Regions from separate parts of the Spirillospora sp. NPDC000708 genome, predicted to be linked through region 4. Evidence: riboswitches for the same ligand, from Rfam matches in the RefSeq annotation. Region 4 holds a riboswitch; each other region holds the start of a gene.
The links. Region 4 has a riboswitch for cobalamin ahead of ABT299_RS42835 (CbtB domain-containing protein). Riboswitches for the same ligand answer to the same signal wherever they lie in the genome.
Positions count from the first base shown of each region.

Region 1: another riboswitch for cobalamin. It lies ahead of ABT299_RS04580 (putative cobaltochelatase); the one in region 4 lies ahead of ABT299_RS42835 (CbtB domain-containing protein).
Region 2: another riboswitch for cobalamin. It lies ahead of bluB (5,6-dimethylbenzimidazole synthase); the one in region 4 lies ahead of ABT299_RS42835 (CbtB domain-containing protein).
Region 3: another riboswitch for cobalamin. It lies ahead of ABT299_RS12205 (ribonucleoside-diphosphate reductase subunit alpha); the one in region 4 lies ahead of ABT299_RS42835 (CbtB domain-containing protein).

Region 1 covers NZ_JBEPCJ010000004.1:52,821-57,273, reverse strand. Annotated here, with positions in the region: gene ABT299_RS04580 (putative cobaltochelatase) at 1-1,361, opposite strand, end outside; cobalamin riboswitch at 1,418-1,541, opposite strand; gene ABT299_RS04575 (TetR/AcrR family transcriptional regulator) at 1,658-2,440, shown strand; gene ABT299_RS04570 (ATP-binding protein) at 2,351-3,097, opposite strand; gene ABT299_RS04565 (helix-turn-helix domain-containing protein) at 3,291-4,133, shown strand; gene ABT299_RS04560 (DUF397 domain-containing protein) at 4,130-4,330, shown strand.
Region 2 covers NZ_JBEPCJ010000053.1:20,197-24,649, reverse strand. Annotated here, with positions in the region: gene ABT299_RS31580 (LysR substrate-binding domain-containing protein) at 1-550, shown strand, start outside; gene ABT299_RS31575 (class I SAM-dependent methyltransferase) at 597-1,295, shown strand; gene ABT299_RS31570 (DUF4240 domain-containing protein) at 1,373-1,942, shown strand; gene ABT299_RS31565 (DUF4260 family protein) at 2,031-2,450, shown strand; cobalamin riboswitch at 2,504-2,676, shown strand; gene bluB (5,6-dimethylbenzimidazole synthase) at 2,722-3,336, shown strand; gene ABT299_RS31555 (GNAT family N-acetyltransferase) at 3,393-4,274, shown strand; gene ABT299_RS31550 (sigma-70 family RNA polymerase sigma factor) at 4,393-4,453, shown strand, end outside.
Region 3 covers NZ_JBEPCJ010000013.1:28,643-33,095, reverse strand. Annotated here, with positions in the region: gene ABT299_RS12230 (FMN-dependent NADH-azoreductase) at 1-117, shown strand, start outside; gene ABT299_RS12225 (globin domain-containing protein) at 129-896, opposite strand; gene ABT299_RS12220 (copper resistance CopC family protein) at 969-1,511, opposite strand; gene ABT299_RS12215 (YcnI family copper-binding membrane protein) at 1,508-2,221, opposite strand; gene ABT299_RS12210 (hypothetical protein) at 2,297-2,911, opposite strand; cobalamin riboswitch at 3,020-3,248, shown strand; gene ABT299_RS12205 (ribonucleoside-diphosphate reductase subunit alpha) at 3,343-4,453, shown strand, end outside.
Region 4 covers NZ_JBEPCJ010000095.1:31,216-35,668, reverse strand. Annotated here, with positions in the region: gene serA (phosphoglycerate dehydrogenase) at 1-951, shown strand, start outside; gene ABT299_RS42845 ((2Fe-2S)-binding protein) at 1,448-2,179, shown strand; gene ABT299_RS42840 (CbtA family protein) at 2,196-2,924, opposite strand; gene ABT299_RS42835 (CbtB domain-containing protein) at 2,934-3,167, opposite strand; cobalamin riboswitch at 3,200-3,388, opposite strand; gene ABT299_RS42830 (3-isopropylmalate dehydrogenase) at 3,553-4,453, shown strand, end outside.

The DNA of each region.
Region 1 (4,453 bases), on a different contig from region 4:
CCTGACACGCGTCCGTACGGGCTGCGCGCCTTGGAACGCCGTCCCGGCGCGCCTTCGCCCAGCCCGGGGACGGTGAAGAGGCGCGGCTTGTAGGCGGCGTCCGCCGGCGCGGGCTCGCTCTCGCCCGACCGCCCCGGGCCGCTCTCCCCGGACTGCGGCGTCTCCTCCGGGGGCGGGCCGGCCGGCGGCGGGACGGGCGCGTCCTGCCCGGAGCCGTCGGGAAGGCCGCCGCCTCCCCCGTCCGGGCCGTCCGGGCCGTCCGGGCCGTCGCCGGGAGGTCCCGGGTCGTCGGGTGGCTCCGGCTCGTCGCCGTGCTCTTCGAGCACCTCGTCGAGCTTCTGCCGGTCCAGGCCGGGCGCGTCGAACGGGTCGCGGCGGCGCCGGTGCGGCAGCGCGAGCCGCGCCGCCGTCCGGACGTCGTCGGCCGTCACCGCGTCGCGGCCGTGCCAGGCGGCCAGCGCGATCGCGGCCCGCGCCGTCACCAGGTCGGCGCGCAGGCCGTCCACCTCGAACGACGCGCACACGGCGGTGATCTGGCGGAGCGCGGCGTCGGTCAGCTCCACGCCGGGCAGCCGGCGGCGGGCGGCGGCGATCCGCCGGGCCAGGTCCGCCTCGTCCGCGGCGAAGGCCGCCGCGAAGCCGTCCGGATCGTCCTCGAACCGCAGCCGCCGCCGGACGACCTCGGCGCGCTCGGCCGGGTCGCGGGTCGCGGCGACCTCGACGGTCAGCCCGAACCGGTCCAGCAGCTGCGGGCGCAGCTCGCCCTCCTCCGGGTTCATCGTCCCGACCAGCAGGAACCGCGCCGCGTGCCGGACGGAGACGCCCTCGCGCTCGACGTACGACTCGCCCATGGCCGCCGCGTCCAGCAACAGGTCGACCAGGTGGTCATGGAGCAGGTTGACCTCGTCGACGTACAGGACGCCGCGGTGCGCGGCCGCGAGCAGGCCCGGCTCGAACGCCTTCACGCCCTCGGTCAGCGCGCGCTCGATGTCCAGCGAGCCGGTGAGCCGGTCCTCGGACGCGCCCACCGGCAGCTCGACCAGCCGCGCGTCCCGCGTCCCCGCCTCGCCGGGGGTGTGCGGGCCGTCGGGGCACGCCGGGTCGGGATCGTCCGGGTCGCAGGAGAACCGGCAGCCCGGCACGGCCGGCACCGGGGGCAGCAGCCCGGCCAGCGCGCGCACGATCGTCGACTTGGCGGTGCCCTTCTCGCCGCGGACCAGCACGCCGCCGACGCCCGGCGACACCGCGTTGATCAGCAGGGCGAGCTTCAGATCGGCCATTCCGACGACGGCGGAGAAGGGGTAGCGCGCGCGGGCGCGCCTCTCCGGCCGGCCGGTGTCCGGCGCCGACGCAGGTCGCACGTCTCGTCATCCTTCCTCGGGTGTCCACGCCCGTGGCGGTGCCTGTCCGACGGCCGGAGTCTCCTGGCTCCCGGATCACCGCTCCCCCTCGGCCTTCCAGCACCGCGTGCCGTGGCCGTGTCGAGGGGGGCTCCCCTGGTCACAGTTGCGGGACAGCCCCGGATTCGCACCGGGTTCCTCCGCGTCCGTCGCCCGCCCAGGATCGCACACCGGCCGGACGCGCTCGACCCGGCCATCTATCGGCGGAGTGCCGGTCAATGTTGGCGATACGCCAATGAGATGGTCTACTGGTCGGTATGGAGCGACGCGCAGCCCCGCGCGGCGAGGCCGCCGGAGCCGCGACGCCGCACCCGGGCGACACCAGGAGCCCGAAGGCCCGCTACCAGCGCCTGCCGCGCGACGAGCGGCGCGACCAGATCCTCGACGTCGCGCGCCGCATGTTCACCGAGCTGCCGTACGCGGAGGTGGCCACCGCGGCGATCGCCCGCGAGGCCGGCGTCCAGCGCGGGCTCATCCACTACTACTTCGGCACCAAGCGGGAGCTGTTCCTCAAGGTCGTCCAGGGCCTGACGGCCACCGCGGCGGTGCAGGCGCCGCCCCCTGACGAGCGGATGACGCTGCCTGAGACGGTCGAGCTGTGCGTGAACCTGTTCCTCGACACCGCCGAGCGGAACGCCACCACCTGGTTCGCGGCGCTGGACGCGGAGGGCTTCGGGCAGGACCCCGAGCTGCTCCACCTCGTCAACCGGTTCCGCGACCGGACGGTCGAGCACATGCTCGCCGTTCTGCGGGTGCCCGCGCCGACCGGCACGCTGCGGGCCGTCCTGCGCGTCTACTCCGGGCTCGCGGACGCGGCGACGCGGCAGTGGCTCCAGGAGCGGACCCTCGACCGCGCGCAGGTGCAGACGCTGCTGACCAGGTCGCTGCTGTCGATGGTCACCGACATCGCCCCCGCGCTGGAGGCCCAGGACGCGGCGGGCGGAGGGCGCCTAGAGGCCGGGGACCGGCTGCTTCACGCCGCCGCGCACCGGGACGGCGAACCAGACGGCCTTGCCGCGGACGCCCGGGCCGAGCCGTGACAGCGTCCGCAGCATGCCCCAGCGGCCCCGCGACAGCTCCCGGACGATGCTGAGACCGCGCCCGCAGTCCCCGGACGTCCACGAGTAGCCGGGCAGCGACGCGTCGACGTAGGCGTCGAAGACGGCGCACCGCACCTCGGCACCGACCGGAGCGCCCGCGAGGCCGGGACCGGCCAGGGCACCCGGGCTCGCCGGGGCGCCGGACGGCCGGGACTCGGCGCCGGGCGGGTCGCCCAGGTAGAGCCACAGCTCGTGCGGGCCGTGGTCGCCGGCGTGCTGGTGCGCGTTGGTGGCCAGCTCGCTCACCATCAGCTGCGCGTCGCCGATCGCCTCGTCCCGCACGCCGAGCGAGGCGAGCGCGTCGCGCAGCACGCGGCGGGCGTGGCTCGCGCAGCCGGGGCCGCCGGGGAGCGCCCACACCCAGCCCGGCCTGGCGCCGCCCGGCCCGCGCGCGCCCCCGGCGGCCATCGCGTCGGCCATGGCGGCGGCGTCGGTCATCATGTCCGCGGCGAGGTCGGCCGCCTGGTCGGAGGGGGCGCCGGGCGGCGCCGCGGGGTCGGCGGCCGGGGCGGCCGACCGGTCGTGCCCGGCGCGCGGCCCGGCGGTGCGCCGCGGCGCGCGCTGGCTCGCGTCGGTGGTCTCAGGCGGGGTCTTCACGAGTGCCTCCCGCGGGCCGCCTGCCGGGAGCGCGGTCCGGTCGCCGTCACTATCGGTCCCCGAGCAGTCACGCATTCAAGACTCTCGTGAGATTCTCACGTTCGCAAGCGCCTTGATGGAATTGCCCTGCCCTTCGTGCCGGGTTCGCCAATCGCGTTGTGGCGCGGCCCGAGAGCGGCGAGACTTCGCTCCCATGACCTACCGCCCCACCGTTCGTGGCCGCCGTCTGGCGCGGGAGCTCCGCAAGCTGCGCGAGGAGCAGGGACTCACCCTGCAGGAGGTGGCGGACCGCCTCGACTGGTCCCGGGCCACCGTCTCCCGGCTGGAGACCAGCCAGACCCGGCCGCGCCCCGGCGACATCGCCGACATCCTCGACCTGTACGGCGTTCCGAGCCCCGACCGCGACGCGCTGATCACGCTGGCCAGGCAGGCGGGGCAGCGCGGCTGGTGGACCGCCTACCAGGACGTCTTCGCGGGCAGCTACGTCGCGCTGGAGGACGAGGCGTCGCACATCCGCACCTGGGACCCGCAGCTCATCCACGGCCTGCTGCAGACCGAGGAGTACTCCCGCGCCGTCATCACGGCCGGCCGGCTGCTGCCCGCGCAGGAGGACATCGAGCGCCGCATCGCGGCCCGCAAGATCCGCCAGGCGCTGCTCGACCGCGAGAGCGCGCCCCGGCTCCAGGTGATCTTCGACGAGGCGGTGCTGCGCCGGCCCATCGGCGGCCGCGAGGTGATGCGCGCCCAGCTGGAGTCCCTGGTGGAGGCCGTGAAACGCCCGACGGTGACCGTTCAGGTCCTCCCGTTCACCCAGGGGGGACATGCGGGCCTTGACGGACGTTTCACCATTTTGTCGTATCCGGACCCCGCAGACCCCGATATCGCCTACGTAGAGGGGACCATGGGCGACGTTTACCTTGAGAGCAGCGAGGCAATAGCAAAACATAGGGACCGCTTCGATCGGATCGAGGCGGCCGCCTTGTCCCCCGAGGAATCCGCGCACCTCATAGCCGAGGCAGCAAGGAGCAGCCTGTGACCAACCTGCAGCGCGAACTCAACGGAGCCACCTGGCGCACGTCCTCCCACAGCGGGAGCGGCGACCAGTGCGTCGAGGTGGCCCCCCTCTCCAGCGATCTGCGCGCTGTTCGCGATTCGAAGGACCCCGGCGGACCGGCCCTGGTGCTGACGCCGGACGCCTGGCAGACCCTCCTCGACTCCATCCGGGAGGTCTGAGCACGATTCCGGAGGGCCGCGGCGCACGTCGCCGCGGCCCTTCGCCGTGCCCGCACGCCGTACCGCGCCCATGCCGGGGCCGGAACCGGGACCGGGGCGGTGACCCCGCCCTTCCCTGGAAAG
Region 2 (4,453 bases), on a different contig from region 4:
CCTGGCGGTCGGCGACCGCGCGTTCCTCGCCGCCGGGCTAGAGGCCGGCCGTCTCGACCTCGTGTTCGTCTACGACAACGGCGTCCCCGCCACGGGCCCCCACGAGATCGTCGCCGAGGACCGCGTCGTCCTGGTCGCCGCGCCCGAGCACCCCCTCGCCCAGGCGTCGCCGCTGGATCCGGCCGCGCTGATGGCGGCGGAGTTCCTCATCGTCAACCCCGAGTGCACGTCCGAGATGCTGACCCGCCGCTACGGCCGCGCCCTCGGCCCGGGCACCCGCATCGGCATGGCCACCGGCTCCCTCGCCGCGCTGCGCCGGATGGCCGCGCTCGGCCGCGGCGTCGCGCTCGTCCCGGAGACGGCCGTCCGCGCCGAACTCGACGCCGGCGACCTCGTCCGGCTCGATCCCGCCGTCGACGAGGTCACCGGCGTCCACGTCGAGGCCCGGTGGCGTCCCGGTGCCGAGCCCCTGGTCCGCCCCCTGGTCGAGCTGGCCCGGAGGTCCGCCGGCCTGGCGCGCGGCGAGGCCGGTGCGGCTCGGGCGTCTTGACGGCGGGCGTCTTGACGGCGGCGGACCGCCGTCCGACGATTCGATCATGGCGACGGCAGAGGACGGCGCGGCGGCGGACGGGCGGCGCGCCGGGACGGGCCCCGGCGAGATCGCGGACGACGGGTCGGCGGTCGAGTTCTACGCCGCGCTCCCGCCGGACGTCGCGAGCGCCGCGCTCGTCCACACGACGATCCCGGCCGGCACGCCGGTCCTGGAGCTGGGCGCGGGCACCGGGCGGGTCACCCGCCCGCTGGTCGGGTTCGGCCATCCGGTGACGGCGGTGGACGGCTCCGCGGCGATGCTCGCCCGGATCGAGGGCGCGCGGACGGTGTGCTCGCCGATCCAGGATCTGGACCTGCCCGACCGGTTCGGCTGCGTCCTGCTGATGTCGTACCTGGTCAACTACGGCGACCGGGCGGCGCTCCTCGCGGCCTGCCGGCGCCACGTCCGGCCGGACGGCGTGGTCGTCGTCCAGCGCGACACGGGAAGGCACTGGCACGACGACGCGCCCCGGGAGTGGACGCACGACGGCGTCCGCTACCGGGTGGCGCACCTGGAACGGCCCGGCCCCGGAACGGTCGTCGCGACGCTCGAATACCGGATCGGCGAGCGGCGCTGGACGCACACCTTCACCAACCGGCACCTCGGCGACGAGGAGCTTCCCGCCGTGCTGGACGCGGCGGGCCTGCGCCTCGGCCACTTCCTGGACGACGACGGCGCCTGGTTCACCGCCCGCCCCCGCTGACCCGCGGCCCGGCCTGTCGGACCCGTGCGGCACATTGGTCCGCGAAAACGGCGGAGCCGACGCATGCGGGAGGACCGATGGACGAGCGGACGTGGTGGGCCCTGATCGAGGACGCGCGGGCCGAGGCCGGTGCGCACGCCGACGACCGCGACTCCCCCGACGACCCGCTGATCGACCTGGTGGCCGACCGGCTCGCGGAACTGGACGGCCCCGGCATCGTCGCGTTCGACGCCATGCTGACGCGCGTCCTCGACTCGGCGTACCGGCGGCCGCTCTGGAACGCCGCCTACCTCATCGAGGGCGGCTGCGGCGACGACGGATTCATGGACTTCCGCGCCGGGCTCGCGCTGCTGGGACGCGACGTGTTCGCGCGCGCCGTCGACGACCCCGACACGCTGGCCGACGTCCCCACGGTGGTGCGGATGGCCCGGGAGGACGAGGGGTGGATCGGCGCGGAGGGCCTGCACTACGCGGCGCGCAGCACCTACAAGCGCGTCATGGGAGAGACCGAGTCGTTCGACGCGGCGATGGAGTCGGCCGTGCGCTCGATGCGGCGGCCCGAGCGTCCCGCGGGCGAGAACTGGGACGTCGAGGACGACGCCGAGACCCGGCTGCACCTGCCCCGGCTGGCCGCCCTGTTCCTCTGAGCGGTTGTGTCTCCATGAGCTTGACAGCTAATGGCATTAGCCTTAGCTTGTAGCTAACGCCATTAGCCAAGCAGGAGGGCACCAGGCCATGAGCACCGCCACCGTTCCGACCGTCCGCAAGGGTTCCGCCGCGCTCGTGGCCCGCCGCACCGCCTGGGGCGCGAACGCGCTGTTCTGGACCGCGTTCGCCGTCCTCGAAGGCGTCAACCACGGCTGGCTCGCCGCGCTCCTCGCGGTCGCGTTCTTCATCGCGCCCGACCTCACCTTCCTGGCCGGGATCCGGGACGCGCACACCGTCGAGCGCGGGCAGCTCCCGGCACGCGCCGTCCCGTACTACAACGCCGCGCACCGCGCGCTGGTCCCGCTCGCGCTCATCGCGCTCTACACCGTCGCTCCGTTCGCGTGGGCTCCGATCTTCGCCGGGCTCTGCGGCTGGATGGCGCACATCTCGATCGACCGCGCCGTCGGCTACGGCCTGCGCACCAAGGACGGCTTCCAGCGCCACTGACCCCCTCCCCCGACCCGAAGGCGGGCACCGCTACGATCGCGGACGGCGTGAACTGACGCGAGGTGCCCCTCGGGGAGAATCGGGAAGCCGGTGCGAATCCGGCACGGGCCCGCCGCGGTGACCGGGAAGCCGCCGCCCACGCGCGCACGCGCGGCCACTGGCCGTCAGGCCGGGAAGGCGGGCGGTGAGGCGTCGATCCGGGAGTCCGAAGACCGGCCTCGCTCCACCGGCCGCCCGCCCCGGGCGGCCCGACCGCAGCGGGAGCCTGCCCATGAACCTGTACGACGTCATCCACCGCCGCCGCGATGTACGCGCCGAGTTCACCGGCGCGCCGATCCCGGACGGCGTCCTCGACCGCGTCCTCACCGCCGCGCACGCCGCCCCCAGCGTCGGCCTCTCCCAGCCCTGGGACTTCGTGCTGGTCCGCGACCCGGACGTCCGCCGCGCGTTCCACGACCACGTCCGGTCCGAGCGCGACGCGTTCGCCGCCACCCTCACCGGCGACGCCGCCGCCCGCTTCGCCCGCATCAAGATCGACGGGGTGCTCGAATCCACCGTGTCGATCGTGGTGACCTACGACGCCGAGCGCGGCGGCCCCGCCGTCCTCGGCCGGCACGCGATCGCCGACGCCGGCCTGTACTCCGTCTGCCTGGCCGTCCAGAACCTCTGGCTGGCGGCGACGGCGGAGGGACTGGGCGTCGGCTGGGTGTCGTTCTACCGCGAGCCCTACCTGCGCGACCTCCTCGGCATCCCGGCGGGCGTCCGGCCGGTCGCCTGGCTGTGCGTCGGGCCGGTCACGCACCTGGAGGCCGTCCCGGACCTCGAACGGCACGGCTGGCGCCACCGCCGCCCCCTCCACGCGGCCGTCCACCACGACCGCTGGTGAGCACGGCACCCGAATAATCAGGTGCGCCGCCCCGCCCATGGCGTGATCATGCCTGCATGGACCCCGTACGCATCAGGCGCATGTCGCGGGACGACCTCGTCGCGACCGAGCGCGCGGCGGCGGTGACGTTCCTCGAAGGCGACCGCCTCAGCCGGCGGGTGGGCGAACCGGACCCGGAACCGCCGACGGAGGAGCAGTCCCGCCGCCTGATCGACCGCCTGGGCCACTTCCTGTCCGTCGACCCGGACGGCTGCTGGCTCGCCGAAGAGGGCCGGGACGTCGTGGGCTTCGCCGTCTCCCAGAACCGCGAAGGGCTCTGGTACCTGGCGACCTACGGCGTCCTGCCCGGCCGGCAGGGGAAGGGCATCGGCAAGCGCCTGATGGACGCCGTCCTCGCGCACGCCGGCGACCGGCCGGGCCTGTTCTCCTCGACGGTGCATCCGGCGGCGACGCGCCGCTACCGTCTGGCGGGCTTCACCCTGCACCCGCAGATGCGGATGGTCGGCACCGTCGACCGGTCCACGCTGCCAGCCGTCCGCGGACTGCGGGACGGGCGCGCCGACGACCTCGAATGGATGGACCGGCTGGACACCGCCGTCCGCGGCGCGGGCCACGGCCCCGACCACGTCCACATGCTGGAGACGCTGCGGCTGGTCGTCTCCGACGCGCCCGGCCGGCGCGGCTACGTCTACATCGACGAGGGCGCGGGACGTCCCGCGCTGCTGGCCGCCGACCGTCCCGAGACCGCCGAGACCCTGCTGTGGGAGGCGCTCGCCGCCGCGCGCGGGGACACCCTCGTCAACTGCATCACCACCGACAACCACTGGGCGGTGGACGTCGGCCTCGCCGCCCGCCTCGACATCGGCCAGGAGGGCTACATCGCCGTCCGCGGCATGCCCGCCCCCGCCCCCTACCTGGCGAGCGGCCACTACCTGTGACCCGGCCGTCCTGCCGCGAGAAGGGGTGGGACGCTTCCGGGCAATCAAGGACGTGACCCCCCTCCACGCCTCCAGAAGGGTCCCGCATGACCCTTCCTCCAGCGCCACGGGACGAGCCGTGACGGGCGCCCCCTCCGAAACGGGCGCCCCGGCGGAGCCGGAGCCGTCGGACGCCGACG
Region 3 (4,453 bases), on a different contig from region 4:
GTCAACGCCGAAATGACCCTCGCCGACCTCGTCCCGCATCTGGCGCGATTCAGGGGAATGGCGGCACGGTCACTCGCCGAGGCCCGCGAGGCGGTGGTCGATCTGGCCGCGCGGTAGCGGCGCAGCCGCTACTTGGCGGGGGTGTAGGGCGGGGCTTCGCCCCAGCTCCAGTGGGGCATGGGCGCTTCGAGGGGCGGGGTCGCGCCCGGCTGGGAGTTCGCCAGCGCGATGCGGGTGCCCCACTCGATGTAGGACGCGAACGCGGCGCGGAACTCGGGGTCGGCGGGCAGTCCGGCCTCGTCCGCCGCGTCCATGAGCAGGCTCACCCAGCGGCGGCGCTGCGCCTCGGTGATCGCCTTGCCGAGGTGCTGCCGGACCATGTGGTGGTAGCCGCCGCGCTCGCGGCTGTAACGCTCGGGGCCCCGGAACACCTCGCCCAGCCAGATCGCGACCCATTTCGGGTGGTCCGGGGCCATGTGCTCGAAGAGGGGGCGGAGCAGGTCGTCCTTGAGGACGGCGGTGTAGAAGACCTCGGTGAGGCGCTGGAGGGCGTCGGCGCCGCCGGCCCAGTCGTACATGGTGGGGACGGACGAGCCCTTGCCGTGGACGGGCGTCGCCTCGTAGTGCCGCATCTCCTCGATCTGCTGGACGTACGGCTTGATCTCGGCGAAGAAGGCGGGGAAGTGCTCGCCGGAGCGGAAGCCCTGGGAGTGGTCCTCGGCGGACGTCCAGCGGATCCGCAGGATGTAGCACTCGGGCTCGTCGACGCAGCGGGTCAGCTCGTAGTCGACGCACTGAGGGGCGGCGGCGAGCGGGACGGCGGCGCGGGCGTAGGCGGCTTCGAACTCCTCCGCCCTCGCCCGGTCGATCCGGTAGCGGATGTACTCGACGATCACTGGGCCCCCAGGGGTGATCTTCCGGTCGGTAATCACTGTAACGCTGTAATCACCCGACCGGAAGACCGATGATCATTTCTCCGGGGATTCTCCCGAGGTTCGGCGGTACCAGGCGAGCCCGCCGCCCGCGACCACCACGACGGCGGCGGCCAGGCCGATCCACAGCCAGCCGGACGAGCCGCCGGAGCCGTTCCCGGCGGCCTTCGCGGCGGGCGCGGTCGCCCCGGGCGCGGTGCCGGCGGCGCCGGTGGACCCGGTGACGGTGAACGTGTAGGTGCCGCTGATCGGGTGGCCGTCCGGCGACACGACGCGCCAGCCGACCGTGTACACACCGTTCGGCAGCGTGCCCTTCACCGCCTCGGTGACCTTGTTGTCCACCGCCTGGGCCTTGCCCGCCTCGTGCCGCCCGCCGCCGGCGTCCGTCAGCACGACCTGCGGCAGCTGCACCGGGTCGGCGTACGTCAGGACGATCTGGGTCGGCGGCGCGACCGTCGCGTTCGCGGCGGGGTTCGCGCCGGTCAGCGACGTATGGGCGGAGGCGGGCGGGACGGTCAGCGCCAGCGCGGCGAGGGCCGCGGCGGCGCCGGCGGCGGTGCGCCGGACGGCCCGGCTCACGCCCGGCTCCGCGCCCGGGACAGGCCGTAGCCGCCGACCGCGATGCCGATCACGCCGACGCCGATGCCGGCGCCGCCGAGCACGCGGGCGGTGCCGTCGTCGGAATTCGCCTCCGCCTTGGCGGCGGGCTTGGACCGGGCGGTGAGCCCGGCGGCTGCGGTGTCGGAGGCGCCCTTGGGCGTCAGCTTGAGCGTGGGCGCCGGGTGCTCGGGCTCGTTGGTGCCGTCGCCCGGGTCCTGCTCCCACTTGACGACCTGGCCGTCGGAGTAGGTCTGGTCGGCCTTGAACGTCAACGTGTCGGTGTCGGTCGGCAGCGGGCCGAGCGAGACGTCGAACTCCTGGAACTGGCCGGGCTCGATCCTGCCGCCGGACCAGGTGATCTGCGTGACGGCCTTGGTCAGCTCGCCGCCCTCGGTCTTGACCGGCTTCGGCAGCGTGGACTCCACGACCTTCGCCGTCCAGCCGGGGACGGGCCGCACCGACACCGACGCGAGCGGGTGGTCGGTGGGGAGGTTCACCACGAGCTTGGTGGTGGCGGCGTTGTCCTCCTCGTTCGGCACCCGGAACGAGACCTTGGCGTAGGAGCCCTGCTCGGCGGTCTTCGGGTTGACGGTGACGTGCGCGGACGCGGCGGTCGCGAACGCGACCACGCCGGCGCCGGCGAGGACGGCGAGCGTGCCGAGCCGGCGGGCATGCGTGCGGGAAGGCAAGACGGAACTCCGTTCGAGTCGTACGGGAAGGGCCGGGCGCCGTGGATCCGGCGGCCGGTGACGTACGGCGCTCGCTCAGAGGTGGGCGAGCGCCCTCGAACGCGGAGGGGGTCCCCGCCGGACGACCTGGTGCCGGAGCGCGCGTCCCGTGGCGATCGCGCCGGCCGCCACCGGCACCACCGGGGTACGCAGCGGGCGCTCCGCCGGTTCGATCAGCAGCAGCGCGAGCAGCAGCCGGATCGGGCGGTCGGCGGCGGACGCGAGGCGCCGCGCGAGGGACCACGCGGCCCGCTCGCCGCGCCGCAGCCACCAGGCCGCGACCACGGCGGCGGCGACGTGCGCGACGGTCATGGACGTGCCGGAGCCGTGCATCGCGGGCGTCGCGGCGGCGTGTCCCGCGTGCGCGGCGGTGTCGCAGTCGCGCATGCCCTCGGTGGCGCTCGCGAACAGCGTGTGCAGCGCGAACTGGCCGCCGAGCAGCCCGCCCATGATCGTCGGGAGGGAGCGCTCGTGGCCGGCGAGGGCGGCGGCGACGGCGAGGGCCGCGCCGAACCCGGCGAGCACCGCCCAGCCCGGCACCGGCTCGTGCGACGCCAGGTCGTGGCCGACGGTCGCGAGCGCGACGCACACGGTCGCGAAGACGACCGCGCGCGCGGTGCGGAAGGCCGGCTGCCTGGGACGCGGGGACATGACGGGGACATCGTCCCACCCCGGTCCGCGGGCGCGCATCCGACCCCCGCGATCCGGTCCCGACGCGCCCTACATGTTGGGGTTGCGCAATGAGGATCAACAAGATGTAGGGTTCAATCCCGTGCTGGTTCGCCCCCGCCGCTCGCGGCGGGGGCGTCGTAAGAGGGAACCCGGTGCAAGTCCGGGACTGCCCCGCAGCGGTGAGCGGGAACGACCGCCGTCACAGGCACTGAACCGGATCGTCCGGATCGGGAAGCGACGGCCAGTAGGTCGTGCCTCCGGCAGGAGGCGCGGGTGCCCGCGAGTCCGAAGACCTGCCATGCACGCCGTACGTCCGAGGCTTCGCGGGTGAGCCGGGGGACGGTGCGCGGCAGCCTGCCGCCGCGCCCGTTCGCATGCCCTCGCGAGGCCGTCTCACGAGGGGAGAGAACGTGACAGTCACCATGCCCGCGGAGGCGCCGGCCGCCGAGCGGATCGCGGCCGAGGTCGCCGCGGCCTGCGCCGGCGTCGAGGGGACCGCGCCGGAACGGGTGCTCGGCGCGGTCCGGGCCGGGGACGGCGCGAGCGCCGCCGCCCTGCGGGACCTGGCGATCGGGGAGGCCGCCGCGCTGGTCGCGGTGGAGCCGGGGTACTCCCGGGTCGCCGCGCGGCTGCTGGCCGCCCGGATCCGCGACGAGACCGCCGAGGCCGGCGTCCGGGGCTTCGCGGAGTCCGTCGCCGCCGCGCACGCCGAGGGCCTCCTCGCCGACGGCCCCGCCGCGTTCGTCGCCGAGAACGCCGCCGCGCTGGACCGCCTCATCGACGAGGGTCCGGGGGGCGCGGGGGGTCGCCCCCCCTCGGGAGGCGCGGTCGAGGAGGCGGACGACCGGTTCGGATACTTCGGGCTCCGCACCCTCTACGACCGGTACCTGCTGCGGCATCCGCGGACCCGGCTCGTCCTGGAGCGGCCGCAGCACTTCTTCCTGCGGGTGGCCGTGGGCCTGTCCGACACCGTCGACGAGGCCGCCGAGCTGTACCGGCTGCTCAGCACGCTGTCCTATCTGCCCAGCTCGCCGACCCTGTTCAACTCCGCGGCGCGGCGCCCGCAGCTGTCGTCGTGCTTCCTGCTGGACTCGCCGCGCGACGAGCTGGAGGCGATCTACGAGCGGTACGGGCAGGTCGCGCGGCTCAGCAAGTACGCGGGCGGGATCGGGATCTCCTGGACGCGGGTCCGGTCGCGCGGGTCGCTGATCCGGGGGACGAACGGGCACTCGAACGGGATCGTCCCGTGGCTGCGCACGCTGGACGCGTCCGTCGCCGCCGTCAACCAGGGCGGCCGCCGCAAGGGCGCCGCGTGCGTGTACCTGGAGCCGTGGCACGCCGACGTCGAGGAGTTCCTCGAACTGCGCGACAACACCGGCGAGGAGGCGCGCCGCACCCACGACCTGAACCTGGCGAACTGGATCCCGGACGAGTTCATGCGCCGCGTCGAGGCGGACGGGACGTGGTCGCTGTTCGACCCGAAGGAGGTCCCGGAGCTGACGGACCTGTGGGGCGACGCCT
Region 4 (4,453 bases):
ATCGGCGACCGCGAGCTGCACCAGGTCAAGCCGAGCGTGCGGATCGTCAACGCCGCGCGCGGCGGGATCGTTGACGAGGAGGCGCTCGACCTCGCGCTGAAGGACGGCCGGGTCGCCGGCGCCGGCATCGACGTGTTCAGCAGCGAGCCCTGCACCGACAGCCCGCTGTTCGTGCACGACAACGTGGTCGTCACCCCGCACCTCGGCGCCAGCACGCACGAGGCGCAGGAGAAGGCGGGCACGCAGGTCGCCCGCTCGGTGAAGCTGGCGCTGTCCGGCGAGTTCGTGCCGGACGCGGTGAACGTCCAGGGCGGCGCGGTCGCCGAGGACGTCAAGCCCGGCCTGCCGCTGGCCGAGAAGCTCGGCCGGATCTTCACCGCCCTCGCCGGCGGCGTGCCCGTCCGGCTGGACGTGGTGGTGCGCGGCGAGATCGCCGAGCACGACGTCAAGGTGCTGGAGCTGGCCGCGCTCAAGGGCGTGTTCTCGGACGTCGTCGAGGAGTCGGTGACCTTCGTCAACGCCCCGCTGCTGGCCCGCGACCGGGGCGTCGAGGTCACCCTCACCACCAGCGAGGACAGCCCCGACTGGCGGAACGTGGTGCAGGTGCGCGGCACGATGGGCGACGGCGGCGTGGTGTCGGTGTCCGGCACGCTGACCGGCCCGAAGCACGCCGAGCGGATCATCGAGATCAACGGCTACAACATGGAGCTGGTGCCGACCGCGCACATGGCGTTCTTCTCCTACGTCGACCGCCCGGGCATCGTCGGCGCCGTCGGCAAGCTGCTCGGCGACGCCGAGGTCAACATCGCCGGCATGCAGGTCGGCCGGGACGCCAAGGGCGGCAAGGCGCTGATCGCGCTGACCGTCGACTCCGGCATCCCGTCGCAGCTCGTCGACGCGATCTCCGCCGAGGTGGGCGCCGACATGGGCCGCCGCGTCGACCTGGACTGACCCGGGAGAGCGAGAGGTGACCGCCGCGGGCGGGCGTCCGGCACGGGCCGGGTGCCCGCCCGTCGTGGTCGTGAGCACCGTCACGTCTCATATGTTGAGATTTTACGCCACGGGTCGGGACAGTCGCCTGGACGGCGGGTACCGTCGAAGGCAGTCATGCGGCGTTTCGTGGTAATCCTTCGCTGCCGCAGCGGGGCCTGACATCGGCGGGCCGGCGCCGCTGCGGAGGTTCGACCCGGCCATGAGCCCGATTCCGCGCCCGGACCCGTGCGAACCACGCGTCCCGGGCGGCCCGGCATCCAGAGTCTCGGCGATTCGGAGCGAATCATGAACGACACCACCCGTACCGGCACGCCCGCGGACGACGCCGCGGAGGAGGCCGCCCGCGCCCTGCAGACGGCCCTGGACCGCCGCGACAACGGCGGCCACCCCTCGCGGTAGCGCGGCCCCGGGCCTCCCGGCAGACGCGCCGGCGCGGCATGACAGGGTGAACGCCATGCCGTCGCCGATGCCCGCCGGGGCCGGGGAGGTCGCGGAGGCGCTGCGCGCCGCCGGGCGCCTCGGGCCCTACTTCGAGATCACCACGGACCCGGCCGAGGAGGCCGACCCGACCTGGCGCCCGCTGCCCGAGCGCGACCCCGCGCGGCTCGCCGGCCTCACCGGCCTGTACGCCGAGCGGCTCGGCACCCGCGAGCGGCGCGTCGCCGCGTCCATCCTGTTCCAGGGCCTCGCGTCGCGCCTGTGGTCGCCGGTCGTCGCGGCGGCGGCCCGGGGCGTCGTCCCCGACCTGTCCGGCCTGCACTGGCGGTGGGCGCCCGGCGCCCCCATCGCGCTCTGGCTGGCCGAACCGCGCGGGCACCGGGCCGACGGCACCGCCGAAGCGGCCGGCCTGGTCCACGACGCGGTCGTGACCGGCCAGCTGGAGCCGCTGCGCGCGACGATGCTCACCTTCACCCGCCTCGCGGACGGCCTGCTGTGGGGGAACGCGGCGTCGGCCCTCGCCGGCGGCCTGAACGTCGGCCCGCCCGACGGCGCCCGCGCCGCGCTCGTCCGCGAACTCCTGGCCCGGCCCCCGCTGGCGGGCGCCGGGGTGTTCGGCCCGCGCGGCTTCGTCCGGCGCAACTGCTGCCTGTACTACCGCGTCCCGCCCGGCGGCGAGATGTGCGGCGACTGCGGCCTGCGCCGCCCGCCGCGCCGCGACGGGCCGCCGCCACGGGTGCGCCCGTGACGGCGGCCGGCGGCGGTCAGGCCGGGACGGCGGCCCGGTGGCGGGCCACCGAACGCTCGGTCAGGTAACCGAACAGCAGCCCGATCGTGCTCCACAGGACGAGCTGGACGCCCAGGGACGCGAGCCGGAAGTCCCACAGGACCGTGGCCGGGAAGTGCTCCGGAACCGCCTCGGGCTCCGGCGTGAGCCGGTACACGACCGCCAGCAGGACGGCGTAGCCGGCCGCGGTCGCCGTGATCGCGTTCCAGGCGCCGAGCCGGGGGACGAGGCGGCGGCACACGATCACCGCCGCGGTCGTCGCCAGGATCCCCAGCGCCATCATGCAGAAGTACAGCGCCGTCCTGCCGCCGATCGTGGTCGGGTTGCCGACCGCCGGGGGCGTCGCCGGGTACTTCAGGAACGGCACCAGCTCGATCGCCACGAACCCGGCGAGGGCTACCAGGGCGGCGGTGGCGCGCGCGCCGAGCCGTCCTAGCCGTCCGGACGCGAAGGCGAACGCGATCGAGAACAGCCCGCCGAGCGCCGTCCCGTACACCGCCATGGCGGTGGTCAGGCCGGCGGTCCTCTGCACGGTGCGGCCGACGACCTCCGGCTCGTGCCCGGCGTGCTCGGCGTGCGCCCTGGCCTCCTCGAACGCGATGGCGTGCCCGACCTGCGGCTCCCCGTACAGCCACGCGACGACCAGGGCGAGGGCGGCAGCGGCCAGGCCCGCGAGCATCCCGCGGACCAGCAGTGCTCTCATCATCGGCGCGGCCTAGTGGCAGGGGAAGCCGAGCAGGTGCCGGCCGTCGTGGGTGAACTCGTGCACCCAGGTGCCGCCGAAGACCGACGTCGCGCCCTGCTCGGCGCCGACGAAGTAGATCAGGATCGCGGCCAGCACGACGGCGAGCACCGCCCATGGCACGATGTCGCGGATCGGCAGGCGCAGGGGCGCCGCGGACGGCTCGGCCTGCGGGGACGTGGCGGACGGTACGGCGGACTCGGCCATGTCGGGTCTCCTCACGGGGTGCACTCGCCCCGGTTGCGGGAGGACGACGGGTCAGTGTCCTGACTCCCAGATCGCCGTCTCCCTCCGACCTTCCCGCCGGTGCGGCCGGCCGTGGTCGTGCTGGGGGAGACTCCCTGGTCACAGTGGCGGGACCGTCCTGGATTCGCACCAGGTTCCTGCGCACCGTCGCCTCGATGTGAACTTGTCGAGGAGAGCGTCTCCTCTCCCCACCGGCGCGTCAAGCCCGCGAAGGGTGACAAAGGTGACGTTCGCGCCGCCGTCCGCGGCGATCGTCCGCGGCCGCCGGGACCGCCCCGCCGAGACACCGATACCGGGATATGAGACGCAAGCCCAAGCAGTGAGACGTTTGCAGTACAGTACGCCCATGGCTTCCCGCAGCATTCGTCTGGCCGTCATTCCCGGTGACGGGATCGGCCCCGAGGTGGTCGCCGAGGGACTGAAGGTCCTCGAGGCCGTCGCCCCGTCCAGCGGCCTCGCGTTCGAGCAGACCTCCTACGACCTGGGCGCCGCCCGCTGGCACCGGACCGGGGAGACGCTGCCCGACTCGGTGCTGGAGGAGCTGCGCGGCCAGGACGTCATCCTGCTCGGCGCCGTCGGCGACCCGAGCGTCCCGAGCGGGACGCTGGAGCGCGGGCTGCTGCTGCGGACCCGGTTCGAGCTCGACCACTACGTCAACCTCCGCCCGGTGAAGCTGTTCCCGGGCGTGAAGACCCCCCTCGCCGACGTCACGCCCGACGACATCGACATGGTCGTCGTCCGCGAGGGCACCGAGGGCCCCTACACGGGCGTCGGCGGCGTCCTGCGCAAGGGCACCGAGCACGAGGTCGCCACGCAGGAGAGCGTGAACACCGCCTTCGGCGTCGAGCGGGTCGTCCGTTACGCGTTCGAGGTCGCGGCGTCGCGCCCGCGCAAGAAGCTGACGCTCGTCCACAAGGACAACGTCCTGACCTTCGCCGGTGATCTCTACCAGCGCGTCATGAAGCGGGTCGGTGCGGAGTACCCGCAGGTCACGACCGACTACTGCCATGTCGACGCGGCCACCATGTTCTTCGTCGGCCAGCCGCAGCGGTTCGACGTCGTCGTCACCGACAACCTGTTCGGCGACATCATCACCGACATCGGCGCCGCGATCGCCGGCGGCATCGGGCTCGCCGCGTCCGGGAACGTCAACCCCGACCGGACGGCGCCGTCGATGTTCGAGCCGGTGCACGGCAGCGCGCCCGACATCGCGGGGCAGGGCAAGGCCGACCCGACCGCCACGATCC